One region of the Paenibacillus sp. FSL K6-3182 genome, then DNA from elsewhere that is predicted to be linked to it. Evidence: riboswitches for the same ligand, from Rfam matches in the RefSeq annotation. Region 1 holds a riboswitch; the other holds the start of a gene.
The links. A riboswitch is a leader RNA that binds a small molecule or an ion and turns the genes downstream of it on or off. The one in region 1 is predicted to bind ZMP and ZTP.
Positions count from the first base shown of each region.

Region 1 (14,851 bases):
CACCATTCTCGTTTTTACGAGTAAGACCCTCGTAGATACCAGTTGCAAGTGTACCTGATACGTTGTCTTCCATAAGTGCCGGGTCAAGTGTCGAAGGCTCAGAGTGAATGTTCATTCTGAAAACTTTCGCTTCGGATGCTCCTCCATTTGTAGCGCCGTTTGTTGCGCCGTTCGTAGCACCGTTGTTGCCTGTTTCTTCTTTAGGCGTACAACCAACAGCGACAATAGCAAGAATGAGTAAAGCAGCAATAAATGATAAAGCAGACTTTCTTGTTCTCATTGTAATCCTCCCGTTTTTTTTCTGCTCAGTTCAACATGGCAAAATCGTCCAACTTACTCGCTTTGTACACAAACGTTTGCATCTTCTTCTAGCTTGTCCAATGCAAATATACGTATCCTCTTGAGCAATGCTAAACATTTTCCCCATTTAAACAATGAGTTTAAATATAATAATAAATTTCACTATACAACCATGTTAATTATTTATCAAGAATATGTAAGCTGTAAATTTTTGTTTATAATTACTTTTATACACTGTTCTTTAACACATTAACGCGTTTATTCAATTAATTATTCTGTTGCGTTAATGCTGTACAGCGTTTATTCAGTTAATTATTTTAATAATATTTCACTTTAATATTTTTACAGTCATTTATTTACAAAAATAGCACTAATACTTAAAAATACAGATTAAATTGAAAATCCTTTATATTTCCATATTATTTTAAACTACATATATATTCCACAAATATATAATGTGTTTTTTTCGTATTTATACTATAACACAAATAATAACGACCATTATATTTAATTATTATTTTTCGGTCGTGCAAAATGAACGTTTTTTCATTTCAACATTGACGTTTGCTCATTTATTCCAAGCGGCTTTTAACTTTATTATTTTTTTTAGATATATTGTTTATGCACGGCATATAATCAAAAAAAGACCTATTCATGCATATGCACAAATAGGTCTTTTTTAATTAATAATATATTTATGATTAGTAAGTCATGCCAGGGTAAAGTGGGTATTGTGCCGTAAGATCACGAACCATGCCGCGCGCTTTGGAGAGCACCTCTTGATCTTGAGGGCTGTTAAGCACAAGTGCAATAACCTCAGCAATAACCTTCATTGCGTTCTCTTCCATGCCGCGAGCTGTCGCTGCAGGAGTACCAATACGAATACCGGATGTTACAAACGGGCTTGTTGGATCAAACGGAATGGCATTTTTGTTAACCGTAATGCCTACTTCATCAAGCACATGTTCTGCTACTTTTCCTGTAATGTTCAGGTTGCGCGTGTCGAGCAGCATCAAGTGATTGTCTGTTCCGCCAGATACGATATTAAAGCCTTTTGCAACAAGCTCTTCCGAAAGAACTTTAGCGTTCTTAACAACTTGTGTTGCGTATTGCTTGAATTCAGGTTGAAGCGCCTCGCCGAAAGCTACTGCTTTAGCAGCGATAATATGCATCAAAGGACCGCCTTGCGAGCCTGGGAAAACTGCTTTATCAATCGCAGCAGCCCAAGGTTGACGACAAAGGATCATACCACCGCGAGGTCCGCGAAGGGTTTTGTGCGTTGTAGTTGTTACAAAATGCGCATGAGGCACTGGGCTCGGGTGAAGGCCTGCAGCAACCAAACCAGCGATGTGAGCCATATCAACCATAAACAATGCGCCTACATCATTAGCAATTTTGCCAAGCTTCTCGAAATCGATTGTGCGCGGATACGCACTTGCGCCCGCAACGATCAAACGAGGACGGTGCTTGAAAGCAAGCTTGCGAACTTCTTCATAATCAATAGTGAAGGAATCTTCTTGTACACCATATGCAACAAAGTTATAAAGCAATCCAGATGCATTAACAGGGCTGCCGTGTGTCAAATGTCCGCCATGTGCTAGATTCATACCAAGCACAGTGTCGCCAGGCTGCAAAGCTGCAAGGTAAACAGCCATGTTCGCTTGTGCGCCGGAGTGTGGTTGCACGTTCGCATGCTCAGCGCCAAAAAGCTCTTTCGCACGGTTGCGGGCAATATCCTCTACGATGTCAACATGCTCACAACCGCCATAGAAACGTTTGCTTGGGTAACCTTCTGCATATTTGTTCGTCAAAACGCTTCCCATAGCTTCCAATACCGCTTCGCTAACGATGTTCTCGGATGCGATAAGCTCGATATTGTCACGTTGACGAGTAAGTTCTAGTCCTAGAGCTTTCAATACTTCTGGGTCTTGTTTGCGCAAATTTTCCATGATTAAATTCCTCCTCAAATTAGATAACCTTTATCAAGCAAAAACGTCTTCGGTGTCCTTTAGACGCTGAAAATCAAAAAATTATGGCTATAAATCAACTATTCGCAAGTTCCAGCAGATTGCTCCGCCGTTATATTCTCGCTGAGCTCGTATACTGCTCGGGAGCCGCCTATTAACTTTGGCCTTGTGATAGCCATCGTGACATGCGCTCCGCCAATTTCACGAATCGTCGGACGAACGGGAACAGCCACCCGCTTCAAATGCATACCGATAAACGTATCACCAATATCGATGCCCGCATGCGCCTGCACCGTTTCCACCAAACAAGGCTCCTTCAGCTGACGATAGGCATAGGCTGCCATGGAGCCGCCCGCTTTAGGCACTGGCACTGCACCTACAATATCAAGCCCCAATCGTTCTGCGGAAGGTTGATCAATGACAAGCGCGCGATTCAGATGCTCACAGCATTGATAAACGGGAATAAAGCCAACTTCGCTGCGAACCGCTTCAACGCCTGCGTAAATTTGTGCAGCCGTTTCAATGGTTCCCGAAGTGCCAATGCGATGACCAAGCACCTCACTAGTACTTACACCGATTACTAGCAGCTGACTCATACCAAGCTTGCCTGCCGCTGCCAGTTCCCTAACAATTTGCTCAACCTGTTCTGCAATGCTTCCTAGCTGTACGTTTTCGTCTACGTTCATTGCGAATGCCCCCTAATTAGGACTGGCTGCTGTACTGTTCTTCAATTTGTTTCACTTTACTAACACGACCGACATGACGTTCTCCATTTGAGAACGGCGTTTCAAGCCATATGCGAATAATTTCGAGTGCCACTCCAGGACCGATCACTCGTTCCCCAAGCGCCAAAACATTTGTATCATTATGCTCCCGAGTGGCTTTGGCTGAGAACATATCATTCACAAGCGCACAGCGGATGCCGCGTACTTTATTAGCCGCAATCGACATGCCGATACCTGTTCCACAAATGAGTATACCGCGCTCTGCTTTGCCGCTCGTAACAAGGTCGCATACGGGCAATGCATAGTCCGGATAATCGACGGATTGGTCACAGTTGCAACCAAGATCTTCAATTTCATGACCAAGCGATTGAAGAAACGGTACAACTTCATCCTTCAAACGATAACCTGCATGGTCAGCACCAATAGCAATTTTCAACGCAAAAGACCTCCTTAGAAATGAAACATCACAGTGCTAGTATACCTATTTTTGCCCAAAAAGACGAAAAAAGAGCAAGACATGCTTATTAGCATGCTGCTCTTTGCCCAGGCGACCGGCCGTATATTCCGATGCTCCACCGTGGTTACCCACTTCCGTCGCCAGTTACATCGGAAACCGTATATTGTCATTTTATTATATCTTATACAGCTATAAAAATCAATCGAATGGGAGCAAAAATGACTTCTGCAACCCTAAATACTTATCTTTTGGCAAGCTTGTCCAGCAGCTTGACGAGCGCGTCCTCTATTTCGTTAGCACTGCTGCTGTATATAGCAAGCGAGCCTCCGAAAGGATCAACGATGTCAAAGCTTGGTATGCGACGCTCCAGCTCAAGCAATCGTCTTCTCTCGCCAGTCGTCAGCTGTTGGCCAAGCGCCTGCTTCATATGAAGCTCTGTATAGAGCTGCTCCAGCTCCTCAATATCCGCGAGCACTTGCGCGTCTTGATTTGCATATTCCTTTAACGTATAGATTTTGTCGACCGCTTCGGGATGCCATTGCAGCAAACCACGCTTATGATTTACCGTCATTGTCAAAATAATATCAGCCCAACCAACCGCCTCGCTCGTCAGCGCCAGCGACGTGCTCTTATGCTCGATGTCCCGTTGCCTAAGCGTCTCCACCGCATGAGCTGACACGGGCAGTCCATCAATAGTAGATATGCCTGCGGAGCGAACGGCTACGGTGATCCCTCTCAGAGCAGCCATTCGGCGAAGCATAGCCTCTGCCATCGGTGAGCGGCATGTATTGCCTGTACATACAAATAAAATACGTTTCACACTGCCAACTCCTTTTTGCACGTTATTCCAAGCTGTTCAACGATTAAGCGAAAACACTTGCAGCGTTCCTTAGATGCTAAATCAGCTTTGACTTGAAATTTAAAATAAGACTGAAATATTGTTCTGCTTTCTTACTTATATTCTAAAAGATAAACAAGATGCCGAACACGAACAAAATTCCTCCGCCTATGGCCTCTCCATATTCGCCAAGCTGACCGCTGACTTTACGCCCCAGCATTAAACCGCATATCGACATCAGCCCGCCGAGCAGACCGATAAGTAAAACCGTCATCAACATGTTTGCAGCGAACATCCCAAGTGTAATGCCTACCGAGAACGAGTCGATACTGACGCTAAGCGACAGAACGAGCAAGCCCCATAAAGATTTATGGTCAAAAGATTGAACCGCCTCGCCGCGCAGCGAGCTATAAATCATATGTCCGCCGAGCAGCACTAGCAAAATGCCTGCCGCAGTCGTGGCTACATCCCCAAGCAAGGAGCCGACGTATTGACCTGTGAAAATACCTGCCAGCGGCATGATCATATGAAACAATGCAATTACAATGCCAAGCTTCAAAACATCTCGCAGCCTTATGCCTTTGAGCCCTATTCCGAGTCCCAGAGAAAATGCGTCTAGACTGAGTGCCACCGCAATAATAAGCAGCGTCAAAAACTGTCCAGCTTGTAATTGTGCTTCAATCACAGCCTATCTCCCCCATGTCCGCTTGTAGTCTTTACCAAACATATGCGGACATGAGGACAAACATACTAGTGCGGTTTCAAGCTAATTTTGCTTCAAAAATGATCGTTCCCCTTACAGTGCTTTCTATACACGAATAATTCGGTTTCCAGCCGCTTTGGCTAACCGATTCATCAGCGCAGCGCCGATGCCATGCTCCGTGCAGCCTTCTGCCCAAATACGCTGAGCGCCTGCCCCGTCAAAATCTCGCAATGCCGCATAAAGCTGATGGGCTGCTGTGCCAAGCTCCGCCTCGCTGCCTAATGAGAAAACATGATCTGCATCGTAGCAATTCAATCTCTCTTCGAAAGCAAGTACGCCAGTTACCTCGCCGCGCTTCTTTGCAGCTTCTACTTGATCTCCAATATACGCTGCGACAGCTTCAAATTGGCCTTGCACAAGCTCAAGCTCCCCTTGTGGCGCATAATGAGTATATTTCATGCCTGGCGATCGCGGAGCCGACTCCGGTTCTTCTATCGAGGCACTATCAATCAACGCATGGGGTGCCGCTTCTTGAAGCGCTTCGCGCGTAATGCCGCCTGGCCGTAAAATACGAATGCCATGCTCGCCAGCAAGCTCAATTACAGTAGATTCCAGGCCAACGCCTGTTGCACCGTCATCAACAAGACCATCGATCCGCCCATCCAGATCCTCCAGCACATGCTCAGCAAGTGTTGGGCTTGGCCTTCCAGAACGATTGGCACTTGGTGCAGCAATTGGACAATCTGCGATCTCAAGGAGCGCAAGCGCTGTTCTATGATCCGGTATTCGAATACCAACGGTAGACAGTCCTGCCGTTACGAGCGGCGATAACGCATCCTCACGAACGGGCAGTACAATGGTAAGTGGTCCTGGCCAAAACTGTTCCATCAACGATGAAGCCAGCTCAGAATACGGCAGCACCAGCTCATCTAACTGCTTGCGACCCGCAATATGCACAATGAGAGGGTTGTCCGATGGACGTCCCTTTGCGGTGAATATCCGCTCAACCGCCGCTGAGCTGCGAGCATCCGCGCCAAGCCCATAAACCGTCTCTGTAGGGAAAGCAATAATACCGCCTTCTCTTAATTGGCTGGCAGCTTCCGATAATTGTTCACGCAGCTGAGAATCATGAGCCTGCTTTACGCGCCATACATTTGTTTTAGTCATCTCTATCCTTCAATCCTTGCTCTTAATTGAAATTGTTCATTCATTCGTTATTATAGCATAAGCACCCGCAAACAAGCAGAAACGACAACTGCACCAATACATTCAAAGGTGCAGCTGTCGTTTCTTATGAAAACAATGATTTAATCCAATTGATAAAAGATTCGATCATTTCCCAAATAAAAAATTTTGCTTCCGGCGCTTCGCCTTGGGAAGGAGTATCTGCCGGAGCTGCTGCTAAGGAAGCTGTCTTAGCCGCTGCAGTTTCCGATTTCACTACTGACGCTTGCTCTGTCTCTGCTCCAGCTGATGCTGCTGATGCTTCACCGCTTACAGCGTCGATAAAACATAACGGAGGGAACAATACGCACCACCAATTTTGTCCGCCGCCTTCGCCAAGTGTAATACGAAGGGCTTCATAGTCGCCAGCGGGGTAAACTTGATTGCCGTACATTTTTGTCGGGAACGGTACCATTCCAAGCTCTGCGGACGAGCCATATTCAAAGCCGCGGCTCTTTAGCACTTCCGCTGTAATGCGTTCAATTTCAGGCATATTTGCGAGAATCGTCTGACGTGCTTCCTCAATCGTCTGAGGTCCTGTCACCCAGCTATTCATCGCTTTAACGATTTCATCCCGGACAAGACGTTTCACGACTTGATCAGCAGGATTATCGGAATTGGCTAAAATACGAAGGCGAATGGCTTCCTGCGGAATTTCTCCGCCTGCAACCGCAGCATCCATTTGCTGAGCTTCCCAGCTCATAATTAAAATGATAAGTGCAAAAATAATAAAACCATATGATTTGCGATAAACAAATTTATTAGCCTTACCCGAATTAGAATGAGCGGATTTAGAAATATTGGAATAGGAATGAATAGAATAATGGCTGGACATATAACACAAGCTCCTCTCGTCGCACCCGTCAGTGCGTCTGCTTGCGTTCCGGAACGTATCTATCCGTCATTATGTCCGTTATGCTTAATATATAAACCTATCAATCTATCTATTTTTTATCTTATCGCAGACGCTCTTCTAGCAAGTTATAATATTTTCAATAAATGAGAAGGATGGATGAAAAATGGATTTTCAAAAAACTTATGCAGCGTATCGGCCGTTGCTCCATTCCATTGCTTATCGGATGCTTGGCACATTCAGCGAGGCCGAGGATTTGGTCCAGGATGTGTTTGCAGACTACAGCCTTTTGGACCCTAGTGAAATTAAAAATGAGAAGTCCTATCTCGTTCGGATGCTCACTAACCGCTCGATCAATCTCAGCCAATCCGCGCGCAAAAGAAAAGAAGTATATGTTGGACAATGGCTGCCCGAACCAGACGTCAGCACCGTAAAACAAGACCCTGCTGAAATTTATGCGGAGCATGAAGAGATTTCCTACGCGCTGCTTGTCATGCTTGAGCAGCTTACAGCCGTTGAACGGGCAGTGTTTATTTTAAGAGAATCACTTCAATACGATTATGAGGATATTGCTTCCTGCTTACATAAAACGACAGCAAACTGTCGTAAAATATACAGCCGAGCCAAAGAGAAGCTTCAGGAAGATAGATCGATGCTACCCATAAACACGGATAAAGCCGAGACCCTCGCTGTTGCCTTCATGGAAGCAGCTTCCTCTGGAAATTTCGAGAAACTGATTTCTCTTTTATCCGAAGAAGCGATTCTTGTCTCCGATGGAGGAGGCAAGGTACGTGCAGCTATTTTCGCTATTATTAGCAGAGAAAGAGTCATCGCCTTTTTGAAGGGTGTTATTCCGAAGACCTTCTTGGGAGATAGCCATCAATTCGCTGACGTGAACGGACAAGCTGGTGTCATCGTTAACCAAGCCGGTATGCCAAGAAGTGTTATCAGCTTTCGGCTCGATGAGGAAGGGCAGAAGGTTGAGCGGATTTATGTCATGTTGAACCCAGATAAGCTGAAGCATGTTCGGATCGAATGACCATTTGAAAATTTACGAACCGCCAATCGCGAACACAGCATGACTAAAGTATGACTAAACAAAGACGACTAAATAAAAAAATTTTTAACCTTCTGTCACAACCGATAACTGTGTTTTGTCTTAGAGGATGAAAGCAAATAATTAGAACATAGAGGAGAATGAGGAACATGACAGAAAGAGTCCAAATAGCAAAAGAAATACCTGCTGCATATCAGGCAATGAGCGGATTGGAGAAATACCTAGGCACTACGAGCATCGACAAGCAGCTGCTAGAATTGATTAAAATTCGCGCATCGCAAATAAATGGCTGTGCATTCTGCATTAATATGCACACGAAGGACGCTAGAAGCTTGGGCGAGACTGAGCAGCGAATTTACGCATTAAGCGCTTGGCGCGATACGCCTTACTTTACGAAGGAGGAGCGAGCGGTACTCGCTTTGACGGAGGCTGTCACAGTCATTACGAAAGAGCATGTGCCCGATGCAGTATATGAAGAAGTTGCCCGGTATTTCGAGAGCAAACAAGTCGGCGAGATTATTATGGCTATTATTACGATCAACGGGTGGAACCGTCTTGCGATAAGCACCGGTATGATGCCGGAATAAGTGTGAGCGGATAAAATCGGTGAAAAAGCGCTAAGTGATGGGTTGCAGTGAAAATAAGCCTAGTATATAGGCTTATTTTTGCGTGTCACATAAAAAAATGCGCTAAATGATGTGTTCGAGCGAAAATAAGTCTAAAAAGTAGGCTTATTTTCGTCAAAGGAGCTGTTTTCTCGAAAATAGAGCTAGAATGTAGGCTAATTTTTACATGTCACATACAAAAACGCGCTAAATGATGTGTTCGAGCGAAAATAAGTCTAAAAAGTAGGCTTATTTTCGTCAAAGGAACTTTTTTCGCGAAAATAGAGCTAGAATGTAGGCTAATGTTTGCTCATGAGCTACAAAAAAGCACTAAATGATGCGTTCCAGTGAAAATAAGACTAAAATATAGGCTTATTTTCGTCAAAGGAGCTGTTTTCTCGAAAATAGAGCTAGAATGTAGGCTTATTTTTACATGTCACATACAAAAACGCGGTAAATGATGAGTTCGAGCGAAAATAAGTCTAGAATATAGGCTTATTTCCGTCAATGGAACCCTTTTCTCGAAAATAGAACTAGAATGTAGGCTTATGTTTGCTCATCACCCGCAATAAAGCGCTAAGTGACATGCTCCGGCGAAAATAAATCTAGGAAATAGATTTATTTTGCTGAGCCCAGTCAGGCTGCTGCTTGAAAATGGCTGCTTTAAATGAAACAGAGGCTTTCCCGAAGTAGATAAATCTACTTTTGGGGAAGCCTCTTTTGCTGCAAGCGAAGTTAACTCCTTGTTGCAATGACATGGCGCTCGATTCCAGCGTAGTCACTGATGATTCGAATGTCGTCCCATTGCGACATTTCGCGCATCATGTCGGCAACGATGCGAGGCTGGCCCATACCGAGCTCGAATGCGACGATGCGAGGCATTTGCGCGAGCAGCGGAAGCTGCTCCAGCATGCGCCGGTACGGGATCAACCCGTCCGGCCCGCCTTCTAGCGCGAGATGCGGCTCATAGTCGCGAACTTCGCGCTGCAGCTCTAACATATCCGCCGCCGGTATATACGGCGGATTGGATACTAGCACGTCGATGCGAAGCTCGCCGTGCTGCAGTTCACCCTGCTCATGCCCATGTACAAATGGCATGAGCAGGTCGCCCTGCACGAATGTCAACCGATCCGCCGCATCATGGCGGATCGCGTTCGTGCGGGCGACTGCCAGCGCGTCCGGCGATAGATCGGACGCGCATACGCGCCATGCGTGACGCTGCGAAGCTAGCGTCACGGCGATGGCGCCGCTGCCTGTGCCGACGTCGACAATGGTCGGCGGCTGCATATCCCCTGCAATCAGCGCAGGGGGCCAAATAAGATCAGCTGCCTCAAGCACAGCCTCGACGAGCAGCTCTGTTTCCGGACGCGGAATGAGCACGGCAGGCGAGACTGTAAATGGCTGCCCATAAAACCATTGCTCACCAATAATATATTGAACAGGCTCCCCAGCAGCCTTACGACGTATGAGGTCTTCCCATTCTGCTAACCGCTCTGCAGGAAATAACTCACTGCCATCACGCAGCAATGCCGCTCGATCCATATTCAGCAAATGCATGAGCAGAAGCTCTGCATTGTTGCGCGGTTCTTCCACCGCTTCCGATTGCAAAATCGCTGTCGCTTGCATGCAAGCTTGCCGCAATGTTAATGGCGCAACAAACCATTGCTCCTCCGAATGCTTGCTCATCCCTGTATCGCCCTTCCCACTTTAAAGTAACTTCCTTCTCCTTCATGCAGCAACTATAGCCTCTTTTGCCATTACCGCCTCACAGCTAGCAGTACATTCGACAATAATTCACTGCAATGTCCAATCTATTTATGCGCTCCACACGACCATTTGCCTTGCCTTCGCTTCCCCAAACCGAACAAAACGCCAGACCGCTGATTGCTTATTGTAAGCAACCAGCGACCCAGCGCAAATTTGTTAAGCCATTTCACGTTCCATAAGATCAGCTTGCTCTGCAATCGTCAGGGAGGAAATAACCTCTGTCAAATCGCCGTTCATCACTGAATCCAGCTTATGAAGCGTTAATCCGATACGGTGATCCGTTACACGGCTTTGCGGGAAATTGTATGTGCGAATACGTTCGCTGCGATCTCCCGTTCCAACCTTGCTCTTACGCTCGCCCGCATACTTTGCTTCTTCCTCTTGACGGCGAACATCAGAGATACGTGCACGAAGCACGGCAAGTGCCTTCGCTTTGTTCTCATTCTGTGATTTGCCATCTTGGCAAGTCGCCATAATGCCGGTTGGAACGTGCAATACACGTACCGCGGATTTCGTCGTATTAACGGATTGACCGCCCGCTCCACTGGAGCAGAACGTGTCCACGCGAATATCCTTGTCGAAAATTTCAATCTCCACATCTTCAACCTCAGGCATAACAGCTACCGTAGATGTTGATGTATGAATACGGCCGCCTGATTCCGTTACTGGAATCCGTTGTACGCGATGAGCGCCGCTTTCGAATTTCATCTTGCTGTACGCGCCCTTGCCCGTAATCATAAAAATTACCTCTTTAAATCCGCCAACGTCGTTCTCGCTGAAATCCATTAGCTCTACACGCCAGCCTTGTGCATCAGCAAACTTTGTATACATACGATATAACTCATATGCGAACAATGCTGCTTCGTCTCCGCCAGCCGCACCGCGAATTTCGACAATAACGTTCTTGTCATCATTAGGGTCCTTCGGCAATAGAACGATACGAATTTGCTCATCAAGCTCAGCTTGGCGTTTGCTCAATTCGTCGATTTCCATTTTAACCATTTCACGCATTTCGTCATCGAGTTTCTCAGCTTGCATCAGCTTAGCGTCGTCCAGCTGCTCGGTAACTTGTTTATATTCCGTAAAGGCATCATATGCCTCTTGTAAATCCGACTGCTCCTTGGAAAGCTCTCTAAGCCGCTTGGGATCACTGGATACATCTGGATCACACAATAGCTCACTCAGCTTCTCATACCGGTCTGCGAGTGCTTGTAAACGGTCAAACACGATCATTCACCTCTGTTTATTCCATTAGGATAATGTTCATTATACCATATCATCGAGTTTCTATCGACTGCTGGTTTCGATTTACAGCCAGCTAATCATGCCCATTTTTACGAACCGCTTCATTCTTCATATACCAGGCAACCGCCATTGGTTACTGAGCATCCAGCATGAATCTTGATTGCAACAAAACCCTGTAAGCGCAAAGCTGCACTTACAGGGCTCTATTATTCCCCTAATATTTACACGTTAAAACGGAAATGGATAACATCGCCGTCACGAACGACATATTCTTTGCCCTCAAGACGAACTTGCCCCTTCTCACGAGCCGCTACCATCGAACCCGCAGCTGCAAGATCTGTAAAGGAAACAACCTCAGCACGAATGAATCCACGTTCGAAATCGGTATGAATAACGCCAGCCGCCTGCGGCGCTTTTGTTCCACTGCGAATCGTCCATGCTCGAACCTCTTGTACACCGGCTGTGAAGTAAGTGTATAGGCCAAGAAGCTTGTAAGCTGCACTGATCAAACGGTTCAAGCCCGACTCCGACATGCCAAGCTCCTCAAGGAACATTTCTTTGTCTTCGCCTTCAAGCTCGGCAATCTCAGCTTCAACCTTCGCGCTGATTGGCACAACTTCAGCACCTTCAGCAGCTGCGAATTCGCGTACTTTCTGTACGTACTCATTGCCGTCTGAATTTGAAACCTCGTCTTCGCTCACATTAGCGGCATACAAAACCGTCTTCATTGTAAGCAAATGCAAATCACGGACAAGCAGCTTCTCATCATCGCTCAGCTCAAGGCTGCGAGCAGGCTTATCGTTGTACAACGCTTCCTTGATGCGTTCAAGCACTTCGATTTCTTGAGCAACTTTTTTGTCTCCGCCCTTAAGGTTTTTACGTGAGCGTTCAATCTTTTTATCAACAGAATCAATATCCGCCAAAATAAGCTCCAAATTAATCGTTTGAATATCGCTAATTGGATCTACCTTGCCAGATACATGCGTAATGTTATCATCTTGGAAGCAGCGAACCACATGAACAATGGCGTCTACCTCACGGATATGCGCCAAAAATTTATTGCCCAATCCTTCGCCTTTGCTTGCACCAGCAACCAAGCCGGCAATATCGACAAACTCAAACGCTGTAGGCACGATGCTCTTAGGAACAACGAGCTCAACCAGCTTGTCCAAACGCTCATCCGGTACTTCAACAACACCAACGTTAGGATCTATTGTACAAAAAGGATAATTGGCAGATTCTGCCCCTGCTTGCGTAATTGCGTTAAACAATGTTGATTTGCCGACGTTGGGCAAACCTACTATTCCTGCTTTCAATGCCATGCTATAAGACACCCCTATTTTCCCGAAAGTAAACAACTCCAGCTATTATACCCCAGCGTCACCTACTTTGAAAGTGCCATCCGTTAAGCCTAAACGGCATTTGATGGCTTCCTTGGCAAATGAAGACGGTTTTCTGATCGATAAAAGCATTGCAAGTTGTGAAAACCTATAAAACTCTGCATTTGAACAGCCGTTTGTTTTTAACCCGTTTTATACCCCTAAACGATATTGTATTTGTGCCTCGCCGCAAGATAGTCACTTCTGAGAATGATAAGCCGCGCTGCGGAAATACTATGTTGGCGCTGGCTTAAGCTGTGCACACAAGCACCTAAAATTTGAGGAGGCAAGCTTATGGAAAATCAGACTCATAAGGGTAATTACAAAGGAACGACGAATATGAAAGCCAAAAATCAAGATATGGCATTCGTAAATGATACCATTGAGGATACAAAATCTGTAACAAATTTCACCTCTAAAAAGAAGAAAACGGATTAAAGGATAACTTCCGAGCCCTTATCTATAAAAAACCTGGGTTCTGCAAGCGTATCATCCACTTGTAGAATCCAGGTTTCTTGTATTAAGAATACATTACATCCGAAGCGGCGCTTCTTGCAGCTCTGCGCGCGATTGAAGGTAACGGAAAAACGCTACCGATGCTTCGCCTCGCGTCACTTGTTTCTTAGGCAAAAACTTGCCATCTGATAAGCTCATAATTTTGAGACCTACAACAATGGCTGCCTGCCCCTTATTCTGGATCTGATCCGAGTCTTTAAACGAGGCTTTAAAAATATGATCATAATTCGCAAGCGCATTATAACCAAGTGCTCGCACGATCAGCTCCGCCATCTCATCACGTGATACTTTACCGCTAGGGTTAAAGGAGCCATCCCCAACATCTATTAAATTTTGTTCCAATGCACTTTCAACATAAACGAAATAGCTGGAATCCGCAGCTACATCATTAAATGAGGCTTTACCACCAAGCTGATTACTGAAGGACATCGAGAGCGGCGATACTCCGCTGCTGCGCGCTAGTACCAGCATTTTAATCAGCTCTCCGCGTGTAACCGCCTCATTAGGACGCACAAGACCATCTTTCACATCAAGCGCTTTGTATGCAACCATTAGTTCAAGCTGACGCTGTGCAAAGTGTCCATCAATATCCTTAGCCTTTGGCTTCTCGAGCTGTGTGACATCACCTGTTTCCCGATTTCGCCAGCCGCCCGTCACTGCATCGAGGAACACCGACTCATCCATAAGCTTAGGCACTAATTGGTAAACTAGTTCTGCTTCTGTCTTTCTATCCACTTCGTCGCCTCTTATTTCACCTGAAGCAATCATCAGCTTATATTTCTCAATTGGAATAGGCTGCCCGTTCCATGTGAAGCTTTGCACAAGCCGATACGTAAGCTGTGTTCGGTAATAATTCAGCCAGCTGTCAACTGCCTGCTCCTTCTTAATCAAGGCAGGAGCCTCAGCTGGATATTCAAAGTTCGACAAATTAGCATCGTAATTTACAACTTCCCCAGTGCTTGAATGTATCGACAAGTTAATGTTGTCATATTCAACCACTGCGCCATAGATTTTGTGTACAAAATTGAAATAGTATTGACTAGGTTGCCCTGCGACAATTCCCTCATATTGCTTCGGATCAGGTTTGACCAGATATAGCTCATCCGTTAGCCATGGCAGACGTTTCTTAATTGCCTCTACCGCTGCTGTAGTCGCTTGCTCTAGCGTCACCTTTGTCCCGCCTGATTGACTTTGTTCGTTATACATATACGTATT
Region 1 covers NZ_CP150265.1:7,129,833-7,144,683, forward strand. Annotated here, with positions in the region: gene MHH56_RS31170 (peptide ABC transporter substrate-binding protein) at 1-280, opposite strand, end outside; gene glyA (serine hydroxymethyltransferase) at 1,002-2,249, opposite strand; gene MHH56_RS31180 (TIGR01440 family protein) at 2,348-2,953, opposite strand; gene rpiB (ribose 5-phosphate isomerase B) at 2,970-3,428, opposite strand; ZMP/ZTP riboswitch at 3,527-3,607, opposite strand; gene MHH56_RS31190 (low molecular weight protein arginine phosphatase) at 3,691-4,269, opposite strand; gene MHH56_RS31195 (manganese efflux pump) at 4,412-4,972, opposite strand; gene MHH56_RS31200 (L-threonylcarbamoyladenylate synthase) at 5,096-6,157, opposite strand; gene spoIIR (stage II sporulation protein R) at 6,282-7,049, opposite strand; gene MHH56_RS31210 (RNA polymerase sigma-70 factor) at 7,234-8,106, shown strand; gene MHH56_RS31215 (carboxymuconolactone decarboxylase family protein) at 8,274-8,711, shown strand; gene prmC (peptide chain release factor N(5)-glutamine methyltransferase) at 9,465-10,415, opposite strand; gene prfA (peptide chain release factor 1) at 10,653-11,723, opposite strand; gene ychF (redox-regulated ATPase YchF) at 11,963-13,063, opposite strand; gene MHH56_RS31235 (hypothetical protein) at 13,415-13,558, shown strand; gene MHH56_RS31240 (YcdB/YcdC domain-containing protein) at 13,652-14,851, opposite strand, start outside.

Region 2 (14,851 bases), 790 kb from region 1:
CGCTGCTGATGAACGCTTGCTCATGCTTTAATACAAGCTTAATCAGCTTCTCATCCGCGTTCGTTTCGTTTGCTATATACTGTAAAAGTTCTTGCTCATTCAATTGCTCACTCATCGTCTGTCATCTCCTAATTGTATCGCTCGTCTCATTGTACCACATTCATATGACCTTTATGAGACCGCATGTCTAAACTTGCTGTAAAAATTGACTGCCATGCAGTTGATCATACAAGCCTTTTTTCGCGAGCAGCTCATCATGTGTACCGCGTTCAGCAATTTCACCATCTTTAATAAATAGAATGGTATCCGCATTTCGAATGGTACTGAGTCGGTGCGCAATAACGAAGCTCGTTCTACCGCTAAGCAGCTTCTTCATCGCTTCTTGAATTTGAAGCTCAGCCAGTGTATCTACACTGCTCGTTGCTTCATCGAGTATAAGCAGCGCAGGGTCTCCAAGAATAGCACGAGCAATCGTGATAAGCTGGCGCTGCCCGTGACTTATGTTCCCGCCTTCCGCTGTCAATTCGGTCTCATAGCCTAGCGGAAGCTTCGTGATGAAGCTATTCGCATTCGCTTGGACAGCCGCCTCCTCGACCTCTTCATCGGTAGCATCCAGCTTGCCATAGCGGATATTCTCACGAATGGTACCCGAGAACAAATGGGCATCCTGGAGTACGATGCCAAGCTGTTTACGCAAGCTGTTTTTGTCTATCGTGCAAATGTCTTCGTCATCAATCAGTATTTGACCGTCCTTGATCTCATAGAATCGCCCAATTAGATTAATGATCGTAGTCTTGCCCGCTCCAGTTGGACCGACCAGCGCAACGGTCTCTCCCGGCTTAGCAATAAAGGAGATGTTATTAAGCGCTGCCGTTCCGTCGTTATATTCAAACCGCACATCGCGAAACTCTACCTTACCGCCAATCGATTCCATTTCTTTCACAGACTCGGGTTCTTCATATTCTGATGGAATATCCATCATCTCAAATACCCGCTCCGCGCCTGCTACCCCCGACTGAATCATATTGTATTGATTGGCGACCTCGTTCAAAGGGCCGGAGAATTGCTTGGAATAACCGAGAAAGCTTATGATGACGCCCACTGTTGCGTGGCCGTGAATCGCCAGCCAGCCGCCGACACCTGCAATGATCAAATAGCTGATATGACCAAACATGTTCATGAACGGGCCCATCGTACCCGAATAAATTTGGGCTTTGGTTCCGACTTTCTTCAGCTTGGCATTAGCGGCGCTGAACTGCTCAGCCATTCGCTCCTCTTGATGAAACAGGGCTACGACCTTCTGTCCCGATACCGTCTCCTCGATAAACCCATTAAGCCCGCCAAGCTCCTGCTGCTGTCCTTTGAACTGACGCTGTGTTACCTTCGCAATTCGTTTCGTTACCAAAACAATGACCGGAATAACAATGAGTGCTACAAGCGTTAGCCACACATTTAAGAAAAGCATCATCGCGAACGAGCCTATGAGCATAATGACGCTTGAGATGATCTGAATTAAGCTTTGGTTCAGCGTATTCGTAACATTGTCAATGTCATTCGTCGTACGACTCATGAGTTCACCGTGATTTTTACTCGCAAAAAACGGAATAGGCAGCTTTTGCAAATGATTAAATAATTCCTTGCGAAGACTCCATACGGTTCGCTGCGATACATCAGCTAAATAAATGGCTTGAAGCCAGCTGACTAAGCTGCCAGCCGCGTATATGCCAAGCATAAGCAAACAAATAGAAAGCAGCCCATCGTATCGCTTCGCTACAATATAATCATCCAAAGCTTTGCCCAAAAAATATGGACCGGCGAGCGTAAGTCCTGCGGCAACTATCGTTAATGCAATAACCGCTAGCAATCTAGCGCGGCCATGAAGCAAATAAGTTCCTATTCTTCTTAATGTCGTTAGCGTATGATTCATCTATCAAGCTCCTTGCTGGGAAAAGGCCATTTTCTGGTATAGCTTGCTTTGTTCAAGAAGCTCCTGATGCGTGCCAATTGCAGTAATTCTTCCATCCTCAAGCACAATAATCCGATTTGCCTGCTGTACGGATGCAATTCGCTGACCAATGATAAGACAAGTGCTGCTCTTCATAATCTCTTGCAACGATTTGCGTATGAGTAAATCCGTTCTCAGATCAACCGCGCTTGTACAATCATCAAGGATGACAATTTTGGGTTTCAGCAGCAACGTCCGCGCAATGGACAACCGCTGCTTTTGGCCGCCGGACAGATTGACCCCGCGCTGGCCAAGCAGCGTATCGTAGCCATTCTCCAGCTTCATAATGAATGCATGAGCCTCAGCTGCCTTGGCTGCTGCCTCTATTTCATCCTGACTCGCATCCGGTTTGCCATAGCTGATATTTTCACGAATGGTTCCACTGAACAGATGCGCCTGCTGAAGCACCATTCCGATTTGGCCATGCAGCTCTACAGAAGCGATCTCGTTAATCGGATGGGAATCAATGCGAATCATTCCCTCTGTCGCTTCATAAAACCTTGGAATGAGGCTGACCAGCGTTGATTTTCCTGAACCGTTTATCCCTACGATCCCAATCGTCTCGCCCGGCTCTATATCCAGATCTATATCGTGAAGTATGTTTTTCTCCGAGCCTTCATAGCTGAAACTCACATGGTCAAACGTAATTCTGCCAGCCTGTATTTTCTTGGACTGCTCGTTAGCTTTTCGTTCAGCTGTCCATTTATCTGCCGGTACCTCCAATATCTCGTTGATGCGGTCAGCAGAAGCCTTGGCCCGAGAGATTGCAATCAATTGATTTCCAAGTCCTAGAGTAGAGAAGAGAAGCTGTGTAATATAAGTTAAAAAGGCGGCGAGACTGCCCACCGACAGCGCACCGTGCTCAGTGAGCATTCCCCCATACCATAATGCAGCTACAATACTAAAATTAAGAATGATCGACACAAGCGGCGTATTAAGCGCAACGATCTTAGCTGCTTTTAGACTGGCATGCAGTAGATTTGAGTTTGTTTCATTAAAACGTTCTTCCTCGTAATCGGACCTTACAAATGCTTTCACAACGCGGATACCGGACAAATTTTCTTGCATCACGGTATTCACTTGATCAAGCCGGTGCTGCATCATTGAAAACAAAGGAACGGTAATCCGAGTTGTAATGATGAGGAAGAGAGCTAATAAGGGTATCATTGCGAGCAAAATAATAGACAGGCGCGGGCTTATTACAAAAGCCATGACCAGACTGCCGATAATAATGAATGAACTGCGTGCAAATACGCGCAGCAGCAGCAATACTAAGCTCTGAATTTGTGTGACATCACCCGTCAGTCTCGTCACGATAGAGCCTGAACCAAAACGGTCAAGCGATCGAAGCGAGAGCGACTGGATTTTTTGAAACAGCTCCTGCCTGAGATCAGCCCCAAAGTTTTGTGATGCTATCGTCGAGAACACCGTGCAGCCGACACCTGCTATTAGTCCGATTAATGCGGCGATCAGCATTTTGGGCGCGGTGCTCGCGATTGCTGTGAGATCCCCCGCTATAATACCATCATTCACAATGCTCGCCATGAATTGCGGCTGCAGCAAATCCATGAACACCTCTAGCAGCATAAACAACGGTGCCAGCACAGCACTCAGCCAATATTTCCTCAAAAATCTAGTGAGCTTTAACAACTTACCACCTCTATCTCCCATCATTTTACGCAAACTGCAATAAAGAGGGCAGCGCGACCCGCTCCCTCTTGATAAAGTAATTATAGCATCCATCCTCTCGTTTCTACACCTAAATAATCATAAAATAACGTTGGATGACTCGCTTTTGAACTTTCCACCTGTTAAAATCAAAATACCAATAAAAAGCTGTGCGTAACTGGCGGAACATGGGCAACCATGAGGAAGCGCACAGATCATTAGCCGTACGCCTGGGCAAAGGTAAGGGGACATACCCCTTGCCTTTTTATGCTTTTTTAACATCTATTTATAAGGGGCTGAGGTAGAAGATGACGGAAAAACTGATTTTGGATGGAGCCATTGTGGCCGATGCAATTAAAGAGCAGCTAAAAGCAAGAGTTGAGACTCTTAGCAAGCGGGGAATCATTCCATGCTTAGCGACAATACTAGTGGGCGATGACCCAGCCTCTGAAACCTACGTTCGAATGAAGGGAAATGCATGCAAGCGGCTTGGCATTGATTCCAAACGTATTCATTTGAACAAAAACATCTCCACAGATGATTTGATTGATGTTATTTTGCAGCTTAATGCAGACCCGCTTATTCACGGCATCCTCTTGCAGCACCCCGTACCGCATCAAATTGATGAACGTGCTGCCTTTGAAGCGATTAGTATCCATAAGGATGTTGATGGTGTAACCGCGTTAGGTTTTGCTCAAAATGCATTTGGTTATGCCCAGTATCCGTCATGTACCCCTGCTGCTATTATGGCTATTCTTGATTACTATGGAATCAAGGTTGAAGGCAAACATGCCGTCGTCGTTGGACGAAGCCCGATTCTCGGCAAACCCGTTTCTCAGATGCTGCTGAACCGCAATGCAACCGTAACAACCTGTCATTCCAAAACAGAAAATGTAGCGGAGCTATTGCGCCTTGCCGATATCGTTGTTGCTGCAGTCGGCAAACCAAGCTTTATTCAAGGCGAATGGATTCGCGATGGCGCTGTAGTGCTTGATGCAGGGTACAATAAAGGGAATATTGGGGACGTTGACTACGAAGCATGCCTAGCAAAAGCAAGTGCGATCACCCCTGTGCCAGCAGGTGTAGGTCCTGTTACGATCGCCACGCTTCTGAAGCATACAGTTGACTCCGCTGAGCGATTTGCACTTCATTAAAAGATATAGGAAGAAAAACGAGGGGATCTTATTTGCTGCCTTGCAGCTAAGATCCCCTCGTTTGTTCTATAGGATGTTTACACATCCCGTTCTAATAAATACCTCGCAGTAAACTGATCGGTAATGAGTACATTCGTGTAGCCGCCGCGCAGCGCGCCATAAATGCCATCTACCTTCTTCGCTCCGCCTGCCACAAGTATTGACTGGTCCTTGCGCTTCAGTTCATCAAGACTGATTCCAATCGTGCGCTGGTTCATGAGTGTTGAACAAATATTACCTGTAATATCGATATAGCGTGAGCATATATCGCCAGCTGCCTTCTCTCGTATAATTTCCAGATCGGAATCTGTGAAATAATTGGCTCTAATTAATACTGAATCATCCGTAGGTGCTCCCACGGTTACAACGGCAATATTAGAAAGCTTCCCTAGCTCCAAAATATTGCGGATATGGCGATCCGATTCAATCGTCCGCTTGACAACCTCATGGTCAACAAGCGCCGGCAGCGGAATAAAGTAAGGTATCGTATGAAAAGCCTTGCCGAATAAATGAACAATTTCATAAGCGTATGTATTCGTTTCCGAATGGCTAACCCCGCCGTTGAGCTGTACGACCTTAACGTCGCGAACCGGCTTATCCTTAAGCTGAGAAGCCATTTGAAAGAGCGTCGTTCCCCACGTTGTCGCAATGATATCGCCATCTTTTACCGTATCGTATAAATAGTTCGCTGCCGCTTCGCCAATATACCTCTTTACGATGCTGTCCTCATACTGCGGCACAGAAACGATAACCGCTTTTTTCAGCCCAAACTTCGCTTCCAAACGATTCGCCAGAACAAAATTGTTTTCGTTCGGATGTACGATTTTTATTTGAACGTACCCCTCATCCTTCGCCTGCTGTAAAAATCTTGATATCGTAGGGCGCGATACCCCCAGCTTCTGGGCGATTTCTTCCTGATTATAATCCAGTTCATAATACAGCCTTGCTACATCAATCATTTTGCTAAGCTTATCATCCAGTCGATCATCAGCCATCCAAGTTTCACTCTTTCTATTTATGTCTAGAAATGCAAACGGTATCTACTCCCTCTAATTTAACATAGGTTTCAAATGAAGTGTCGCCTTCTTTGTATGAAAACAACAAATCTTACTAAAAAAAACGTCCCACCCCACTCATAACAAGTGGAATGGGACGCTTTTGCTTAATTAAATTCCGTTTCTTCCTTCATACTCTAGTGCGGACAAAATCAGTGTAACCACATCTGCTCTTGTTGCATTTTTCTTAGGTGCAAATTTATTGCCGCCCATGCCTGCTACTAGTCCTTCGGCTTGTGCCGCAGCGATATAAGGACGTGCCCATACAGGAATGTCACTCAAATCAGCAAACGTCGGCTTCGCCTTCGGATCAACTTTAATGCCTAGTGCGCGAACAAGAATTACGGTCATTTCCGTTCTTGTTAATTCACTTGATGGTCGAAGCGTATTATCCTCGTAGCCTGCAATGACCTTATCCTCGATAAGCTGTGCAAAGAAGGAGCGTGCCCATGCAGGAACTTGACCCGCATCTGCAAAGTCCAGCTTGCTTGTCGACGATTCAAGCTTCAGCGCTCTGCCTACCATTGTAATAAATTGTGCTCTTGTTGCTGTGTCTCCAGGGTGGAACGTACCGTCTCCATACCCATTAACAAACCCAATTTCCACTGCCTTCGCAATAGCATCTGCCGCCCAGTGGCCGCGTACATCACTAAATGTGATGGATGGTGTCGTCACCGGCGGTGTCGTCGGTGTTGGCGTTGGTGTCGGCGTCGGTGTTGTCACTGGCGGTGTTGTTGGTGTTGGAGTAGGTGTTGGAACTACAACATTCACATCAACAATACGTCCTTCTGTCGTTGCATTAATCGTACCTAATTGATTGATATACTCCAAGAATACCTCGTAGTCAACAATGTTCATTTCGTGCTGACGTCCAGCATCTTTAGCTTGCTTCATCGAGCGATAGAAATCGCCGCCATTAGCCATAAATGAGTTTGTTGCTACAAAATAATAAGCATTCAAATCAATTGCGCTGTAGCTGCCGTCTGCGTTTTTGATTTCAACCTTCGTAATGCGTTCGCCAGCCTGCTTAAGCTTTCCGTCTGCATCCAATATTTCAGGTTTTCTATTGGAATCGTAGTAGAAGCGCATGCCCGATACTTGCGGGAAGCGGCCTTCTCCGGTTTTGATTCCACTTACACCGTTCTCAAGCGCAGCAATAATTTCTTGGCCTGTCATACGAAGCGCCGTAAGGTTGTTTCCGAAAGGCATCACCGTAAGCAATTCACCCATCATGATGTCTCCATCTACTTTACCCTCAGCGGTTTTCTTAATTGATTCGCGAATACCTCCGCCATTCTGAATGCCAACATAACCTTTTACATCCAGTTGCTTTAATGCCTCGTTGCTGTTTACGAAGCTTTTTACTTTGGAGACCATTCCGTCTGTGATCAAGTTTCCTAAGTTGGTTTCTTTTGACCGTACAGAATTACGATCACCATCCAGGAACACATTTGTTTTACCGATGACTTGCTTCTGAATATCGGCAACACCCGCACTGTATGGCTTCAACATTTCAACAGCTTCCGGGTCCGCTGCATAGCCGCTAACTGTAAGCAGCTTGCCATTCCATGCGGTCAATATCCCTTTGTTATTGAATTCGAGGTCCAAGCGGCCCAAATAATTTCCATATTGTTCTGCCTGTACAACGAGTGTCGGTTCTCCCGCAGCATGATATACAAGCGGAGCGTCAACCTTCGTGTGGCTATGTCCACCGACGATAACGTCGATGCCCGTAACCTTCTCAGCCAATACTTTATCAAATTCATTTCCTAGATGCGTCAATGCCACAATTTTATTGATGCCTTCTTTTTGGAGCATTTTGACCGTTTCTTCAGCTTTCTTAATATAATCCTCAAACACAATATTATCTCCTGGCGAAGCAAGGAATTTTGTATCCTCCGTTGTTAAGCCGAATACGCCGATTTTTTGCCCGCCTTCATCCAGTATAATTGCGTCATAAATTTTACCTTTCGCAGCTGGTTTACCGATTGCCTGCTCAGGCACAAGTCCGTTCATTGCAGGTTCCTTGCTGAAGTCAATATTCGAGCTTACAAACGGGAACTCCGCTTTTTTGATAAAATCAGCAAGAACGGATGGACCTTTATCGAATTCGTGGTTTCCGAATACCATCGCGTCATAACCAATCTTATTCATAAACTCCAAGTCCGCTTGACCAAGATATTTGTTGAAGAACAGCGTACCTGAGAATACATCACCTGCATCAAGCAAGATAGAGTCTTTTACTTCTGCACGAATTTCTTTAATCGCTGTAAATCGTTTTGCAATCGAATCAAGGTGAGCATGCGTGTCGTTAACATGCATAATCGTTAGCTTGAATGGATCGTTCTCGCCTGGAAGCGGCTCGCCTTTTAGATCTGTAATACGGCCTTCCAACCCCATATTAATAGTGCCAATTTTCGTTAGATATTCGATAAACACCTCATAATCAACGATGTTCATCTCGTACTGACGACCGTCATCCTTCGCTTGTTTCATGGAGCGGTAGAAGTCACCACCATTAGCCATAAAAGAATTTGTTGCTACAAAATAATAAGCATTCAGATCAATAGCACTGTAGCTGCCGTCAGCATTCTTAATTTCTACCTTTGCTATACGCTTACCCGCAGTTACAAGCTGTCCATTGGCATCTAGTACTTCTGGCTGCTTCTTGGAATCATAGTAGTAACGCATGCCAGATACTTGTGGGAATCGACCTTGAACCGTTTCAATTCCGCTTACACCATTCTCTAACGCATCCACAATTTCCTGACCCGTCATACGAAGTGATGTAAGATTATTGCCGAATGGCATAACTTCCAAAAGCTCTCCTAGTGTAATGTCACCATCCGCTTTGCCTATAGCTTTCAGCGGAATAGGTTTACGAATTCCGCCACCATTTTGAATCGCCACAAAGCCTTTTACATCAAATTTCTTTAAATCTGGATTGCTGTCAACAAAGCTTTTCACTTTAGAAACCATTCCATCTGTCATTATGTTTCCAAGATTGACTTCCGCAACACGACCAGACGGGTTGCCTCCATCTAAAAATACATTCGTTTTACCAATAACCTGTTGTTTAATAGCTTCAATACCCTTTGTGTACGGATCAAGCAATTCAGTCGCTACCGGATCTGGAGCAAATGTTGCAATATCGAGCAGTTTGCCATCCCATTTAGTCAGTACGCCTGCTTGATTGAATTTGAGATCCAAGCGTCCCAAATATTTGTTATACTCCTCCGCCTGTACAACTAGCGTTGGCTCTCCATGTGTCTTGACTACCTTCGGAGCATCTACTTTCGTATGGCTGTGACCTCCTACGATAACATCAATTCCAGCTACTTGCTCAGCCAATTGAAGATCGAATGCATGACCAAGATGAGTCAAAGCAATGATTTTGTTAATGCCTTGATCTTGCAGCATTTTGACGGTTGCTTTCGCTTTAGCGATATAATCATTAAATATGATATTTTGTCCCGGAGACGCAAGAAACTTCGTATCCTCTGTAGTTAAGCCAATTACGCCGACTTTCGTCTTGTCCTCGCCTACTTCAAGAATAAGTGAATTATAAATCTTTCCATCCTGAGCCGCTTCACCAGCCGCTTGCTCGGATAATAATCCGTTAAGTGCAGGCTCCTTGCCGAAATCAATGTTGGAGCTAACAAATGGGAATTTTGCTTTTTTCACAAAATCCGCCAGCACCGATAATTCTTTGTCAAACTCATGATTACCGAAAACCATCGCATTGTATTTCATCAAATTCATAAACGTTAAATCTGCCTGGCCTAAGTATTTATTAAAATACAAAGTGCCCGAGAATACATCGCCAGCATCAAGAAGGAGTGAATTAGCTGTTTCATTACGAACCTGCTGAACTGCAGTAACTCTCTTTGCAACATTCGCCAAATTCGCATGTGTATCATTCGTATGCATGAGCGTCATGGTAAACTCAGCAACTTTTTTAGCCGACAGATCCAGCTGCGCAAGAAGCGGATCATGATCGCTCACTCTGCCCTGTTCTGTAGAGAAATCAGCATTGACATGTACTACGTCGATTTCTGCTTTTGTCCCATTTGCTTTATCAACGAGAATGTGATCAAGCGTTTGAGAGTTACCGTCATAGATATACGAGTAACGTTCTGAAACCGGCAGCGTATCTACAAGGTTTGTCAATTCATTGCCTTTAATTTTGTTCAATGTGCCAGAGAATTGGAAATCGTTAAAGTCGCCTAGCACGACTACACTTGCTTCAGGGTCTTTCGTTGTCAAATCCTTCACAAAGCTGTTAACAGCTTCCGCTTGCTTCGCGCGCTGCACTTCGCTGCTGCGAACAACCGGCTGAACATCACCCCAAGGCTTGCCGTCTCCACCTTTTGAATTCAGATGGTTCGCAATCGCAACAACTCGTTTTCCTTTGAACATAAATTCTGCTACAAGCGGTTTACGAGATGAAGCAAATGTGGAAGCATCTGCAGAGCCAATACGCCCTGGGTTTTGCGACAATCCGCCAATTCCGTCTACCTTAATTGTTGATTTGTAATCGCCTTTCGTTCCTTGAGCAAGCGTTACACGGTCGGCTTTATACAAGAAACCAACACGGATATTACCGCCAGGAGCGCCGCCATCTTTATTTCTCTCAGGAGCAATATCTGTATAAGAATACGTTGGTCCGCCTTTTGCTTTAATCGCATCAATCAGCGTTTTGAAGCTTTGGTCAGCATCCGTATTTTCGGTATCCTTTTCACCATCGTTGTCTTGTACTTCCATTAAACCGATAATGTCTGGCTGCTTCATATTCGTTACAATAATTGAAGCAATTTTTGCGGCTTTAGCTGTTTGATCTGCGCTGAAGTTTTCCACATTAAATGTAGCAATCGTCAGCTTGTCCGGGTTCGGTACAATATTCGTTACCTTCTGGACGTTTATACTGCGTACGATAGTTGGCAAAGCTTGTGTAGGCAACAGTTTATACAGATCACCAGCGTATTGAATTACGCCAACGATATTGCCGTTAAAAGCATCGCCTGTTTTAATCTCTGCACCAGCTGGCTTTGATCCGCCTACATACAGCTTCTGTGGATTCAAGCTGCTATCAATAGCAGACAAACCATTTCCTTGCAATACAATTCCGCCTACAGCGGTTTTCACTGGATTGTTAGCACCATTATCAAACGTAATTGGAGTTACCGCATTCGCGTAAGGTCCAGTAATCGTTGGATTTTTCACTTCAACGAGCATGCTCTCCAAACTCTCGAAGAAATCAATTGCATCGTTTTCTGGGTTGAACTTGCTGAAGCTGTCGGTATCGATCAGGTTAGGAATGATTCGACCGCCTGTTCCTACCAATGTAGCTTTAGGAAGCTGGTTATCGCTCGATACCTTAGTAATTGTTGCTGCATTGATTTGCGTTACAGTCAAAGATGGACTGTTTCCAAATTCCTCTACAGTACCTGTGACTGATACTTCATCCTTAACAGATAGACCATGTGCAGGCTTGTACACCTGAATAGCCTCGGACGTATTCGGATTTTCATCCTGCTTCTCATCAGGTGCCTGCATGTAGAAGGAATTCGCGCTGACCGAAGTAATAATACCAGTAACATTCGAAACCTTTACATTGGTATAGATCGATTTATGCGTCTCACCTTGAATTGTATGAATGGCAATACCATTTGTATTTTCTAATACTTTATACGTAAATGTCGATACATCGCTTGTCACTCCACCAGCTGTCACAACCGCTTTAATGACCATATCCGCATTTACGACAATGGCTTTCGTGTAAAGCGTTCCTGTAGTAGCTGTCGGAACAGTTCCGTCTGTCGTGTAACGAATCACACCACCCGGAACTAGTGAGCTTAGCGATACAGCTCCTCCTGCGTTAATGCCGCCTGACGGAGTGCTAGCTTGAACAGCCAACTTTTTCTCAACAATGTCGAGTGTATTACGCGGCAATAATTCCAATCCTACACTGGAATGGAACGTCATAACGCCAGTAACCTGCTCGAAAGTTTTACCTGCCACGAACGAAGCATCGGAAGAATAAATAATAACTTTGCCGCCATTCACAGCATCGGTAGCTGTAACAACGCCGCTGGCAACACTTTCAACTTTAATATTTTTGACTTGAACCAAACGACCTTCGAATTTGTTGCGATTTTCAGTCGTTTTGCCAAAGCTCGAAGAATCAACAACGATCTGATCTGGAGTAGGAGCAGAGCCCGTTACTTTTGCATTTTCAGCTGTTGCCTCCAATTGAAGCAATCCCGAAAATTCAGTCAGCTTGCCGTAAGCCTCAATTAGGTCACCCGGCTGTGCGGAGACGCTGTTTGGAACTCTAACAATAATGCCTCCGTTTTGATCCTGTACGAAAAGATTTACAAAAGCGCCTGAATCCGCTCGATGTGTTACAACACCACTAAGCGTTACGCTTGTACCAAGTGCAGCCGCACGTGCTTGTGCGATAGTCACTAGTGTAGAAATCGTATAAGAATATTCACGCAAAGCACTATTTGGAAAACCTTCTTTTTTGGCATAAGTATGAACCGTTGTAGGCGCATTAATTTTGATTTCTGTTACATTTGGTTGATACCATGTAAAGTCCTCTGGAGCAACTTGCGTTTCTCCTGCACCGTATACACTATAGTAAACACTAGCGCCAACTGTTGGCGTCGAGAGCTTAATGATTGTACCCGGAAGTACAGCTCCTTCGTTTACGTCTGGCGTTACTGCTTCAATCTTGTCAGAAACAACGCCGTAAGAGGAGTTGCGCGGGTCAGGAGTGCCCATTTCGAAATCCGCTTTATTGTTATCAGTGTCCTGAGCGCGATTGCCTTTACGAATCACTGCTGTAACATTAGTAAGTGAAGTACCAGCAGGACCTGCGCCTTCAAATTCAATACTGGTACCATAACCAATCAAATCGATGATATTATTTTTACTATCTACTAGCTTTACCTTTCCTCCCGCTGCTCCCAAGGCAAGGGTGCCAGTATCATCCGGACTAGGCAGGTTAGGGGCATTAACATCTGTACCCGCAGACTGTTGAACTAAATAATATTTTCCAGCTCCAACCTTAATATCTTTTAATTGCATGAAACTATCCGGCCATACCCCCACTTTCGAAGATGCCGATCCGTAAATCAATTTCATTCCATCCAAGGAAATTTCATGATTCGTTGGGTTGTAAAGCTCAATAAAATCCTGCTTAAACGTCGAGCCAGTTCCGTTTCCCCCACCGCCATACACTTGTGAAATAACGATATTATCTCCTGCAGGCGACGCCTGAACTGGCGCACCTAAGCTGCCGAGCGTACCTCCAACCAAAAGAAGAGCCGCTAACAGCATGCAAGCTTTTCTTTGTATTCGTATGACCAGTTTGTGCATCCTACATTTTCCCCTCTCCACAACCATTAATGAATAAAATAGTTTACCCAACAATTAGATTAGCTACAAAGTGTAATCACAACATCAAAATGAAATTAAGTTCTCGTAAACATGCACATTTGTTCATAGATGGCAATAAAAAATCCCCTTACTCCAAAAACATGCATAACATCCGTGAACAGACTATTTGCATTGATGAAGGAAGGGGAATTTAACTTCGGGCCCAAAGTTTATAAGCCATCTACTTATTAATGTGATGTAAACTAACACAAGACTTTATGGAGAGTATACAACGGAACATTTTTCCTGTCAATTGGTAGAAGGATTTGTTTTAAACAGACTGAAATTGTGTTTGAAGTACCATATACATAACTTAATATGTAACTTTAATGGGTCGTTTTGTCTATTTTATAAATGCCGAAGTGGTTCTTTCCGTATATTCATGCTTAATGTTACAATATTTTCAAATACCTAAGCGCGCCTAGAGATGTGTTGCCCTTCTGAATTTTCTACGAAACTACCATTAATATGTCGAAAGATAAGGTATTCATAGGACTGAGAAGCAAAAAACAGGACTTATCAAACAAGCGGGAAATGCAAAGATGAGCAATAGATCACTGCAACTGAAAACTAACGAACACCAGACACCTTATTTGCTTTAAAATGTAACCTTTTTAGTTCTAACGAACCTAGGGGGCCTTATTAGACCTCAATTGATGTAAATGAGCTCTATTTTACACATATAACGTTATCTGAGTTCGTTAGAATTTATTTAGGACCTGATTATTGCAAATAGCAGCATATAGGTTCGTTAGAATTCAGTCTCTGCTCATTGCTTCTTAGTTCATTAGCATTCAGTCTCTGCTCGTTGCTTCTTAGTTCATTAGCACTCAATCTAAGCTCGTTTCTTCTATGTTCATTAGCATTCAGTCTAAGCTCATTGCTTCTATATTCGTCAAAGCCAGCCGCCCCAAACCCGACAAGCACTACTCTCTACAATAAATCCACATCCACAGGTGATTACTTTGAAAATAGAACGATTGCTCGCTGTTATCATTTATTTATTGAACCATGGCAGAACAAGCGCTTCGGTATTGTCCCAAAAGTTTGAAGTGTCAAACCGAACGATTCAGAGGGATATGGAAGCCATAAATATGGCAGGCATCCCCATCCTTTCATTTCCGGGGCTGCTCGGAGGTTTTGAAATTATGGAGGGCTACCGCTTAAGCCATCAGGTTCTCACTAAAGATGAGCTCGTTTCCGTAATGACAGGGCTTAAAGGGCTGCAAAGCCATTCAGATGATCTTGATGTTGCCCGCACGCTGGAGAAGATGCGAGCCCTATTGAAAAAAAGCGATATTCATTATACAGACAAAGCACTGGAACAATGGATTATTGATTTATCCTCATGGGGCTGCAATGAGGAGGAGAAGAAAAAAACAACTCTCCTTCGACAGGCCATTCAGAAGAAAATTGTCGTAACCTTTGACTACACCAACTCACAAGGCTGCTCAGCTAAAGCTGTCGTGGAGCCGGCTTCCGTCGTT
Region 2 covers NZ_CP150265.1:6,339,033-6,353,883, forward strand. Annotated here, with positions in the region: gene MHH56_RS27850 (hypothetical protein) at 1-115, opposite strand, end outside; gene MHH56_RS27855 (ABC transporter ATP-binding protein) at 188-1,927, opposite strand; gene MHH56_RS27860 (ABC transporter ATP-binding protein) at 1,931-3,679, opposite strand; ZMP/ZTP riboswitch at 3,838-3,916, shown strand; gene MHH56_RS27865 (tetrahydrofolate dehydrogenase/cyclohydrolase catalytic domain-containing protein) at 3,982-4,827, shown strand; gene MHH56_RS27870 (sugar-binding transcriptional regulator) at 4,905-5,861, opposite strand; gene MHH56_RS27875 (5'-nucleotidase C-terminal domain-containing protein) at 6,033-13,304, opposite strand; gene MHH56_RS27880 (YafY family protein) at 14,321-14,851, shown strand, end outside.
Region 2: linked by a shared signal. The riboswitch ahead of MHH56_RS27865 (tetrahydrofolate dehydrogenase/cyclohydrolase catalytic domain-containing protein) and the one ahead of rpiB (ribose 5-phosphate isomerase B) in region 1 are both predicted to bind ZMP and ZTP.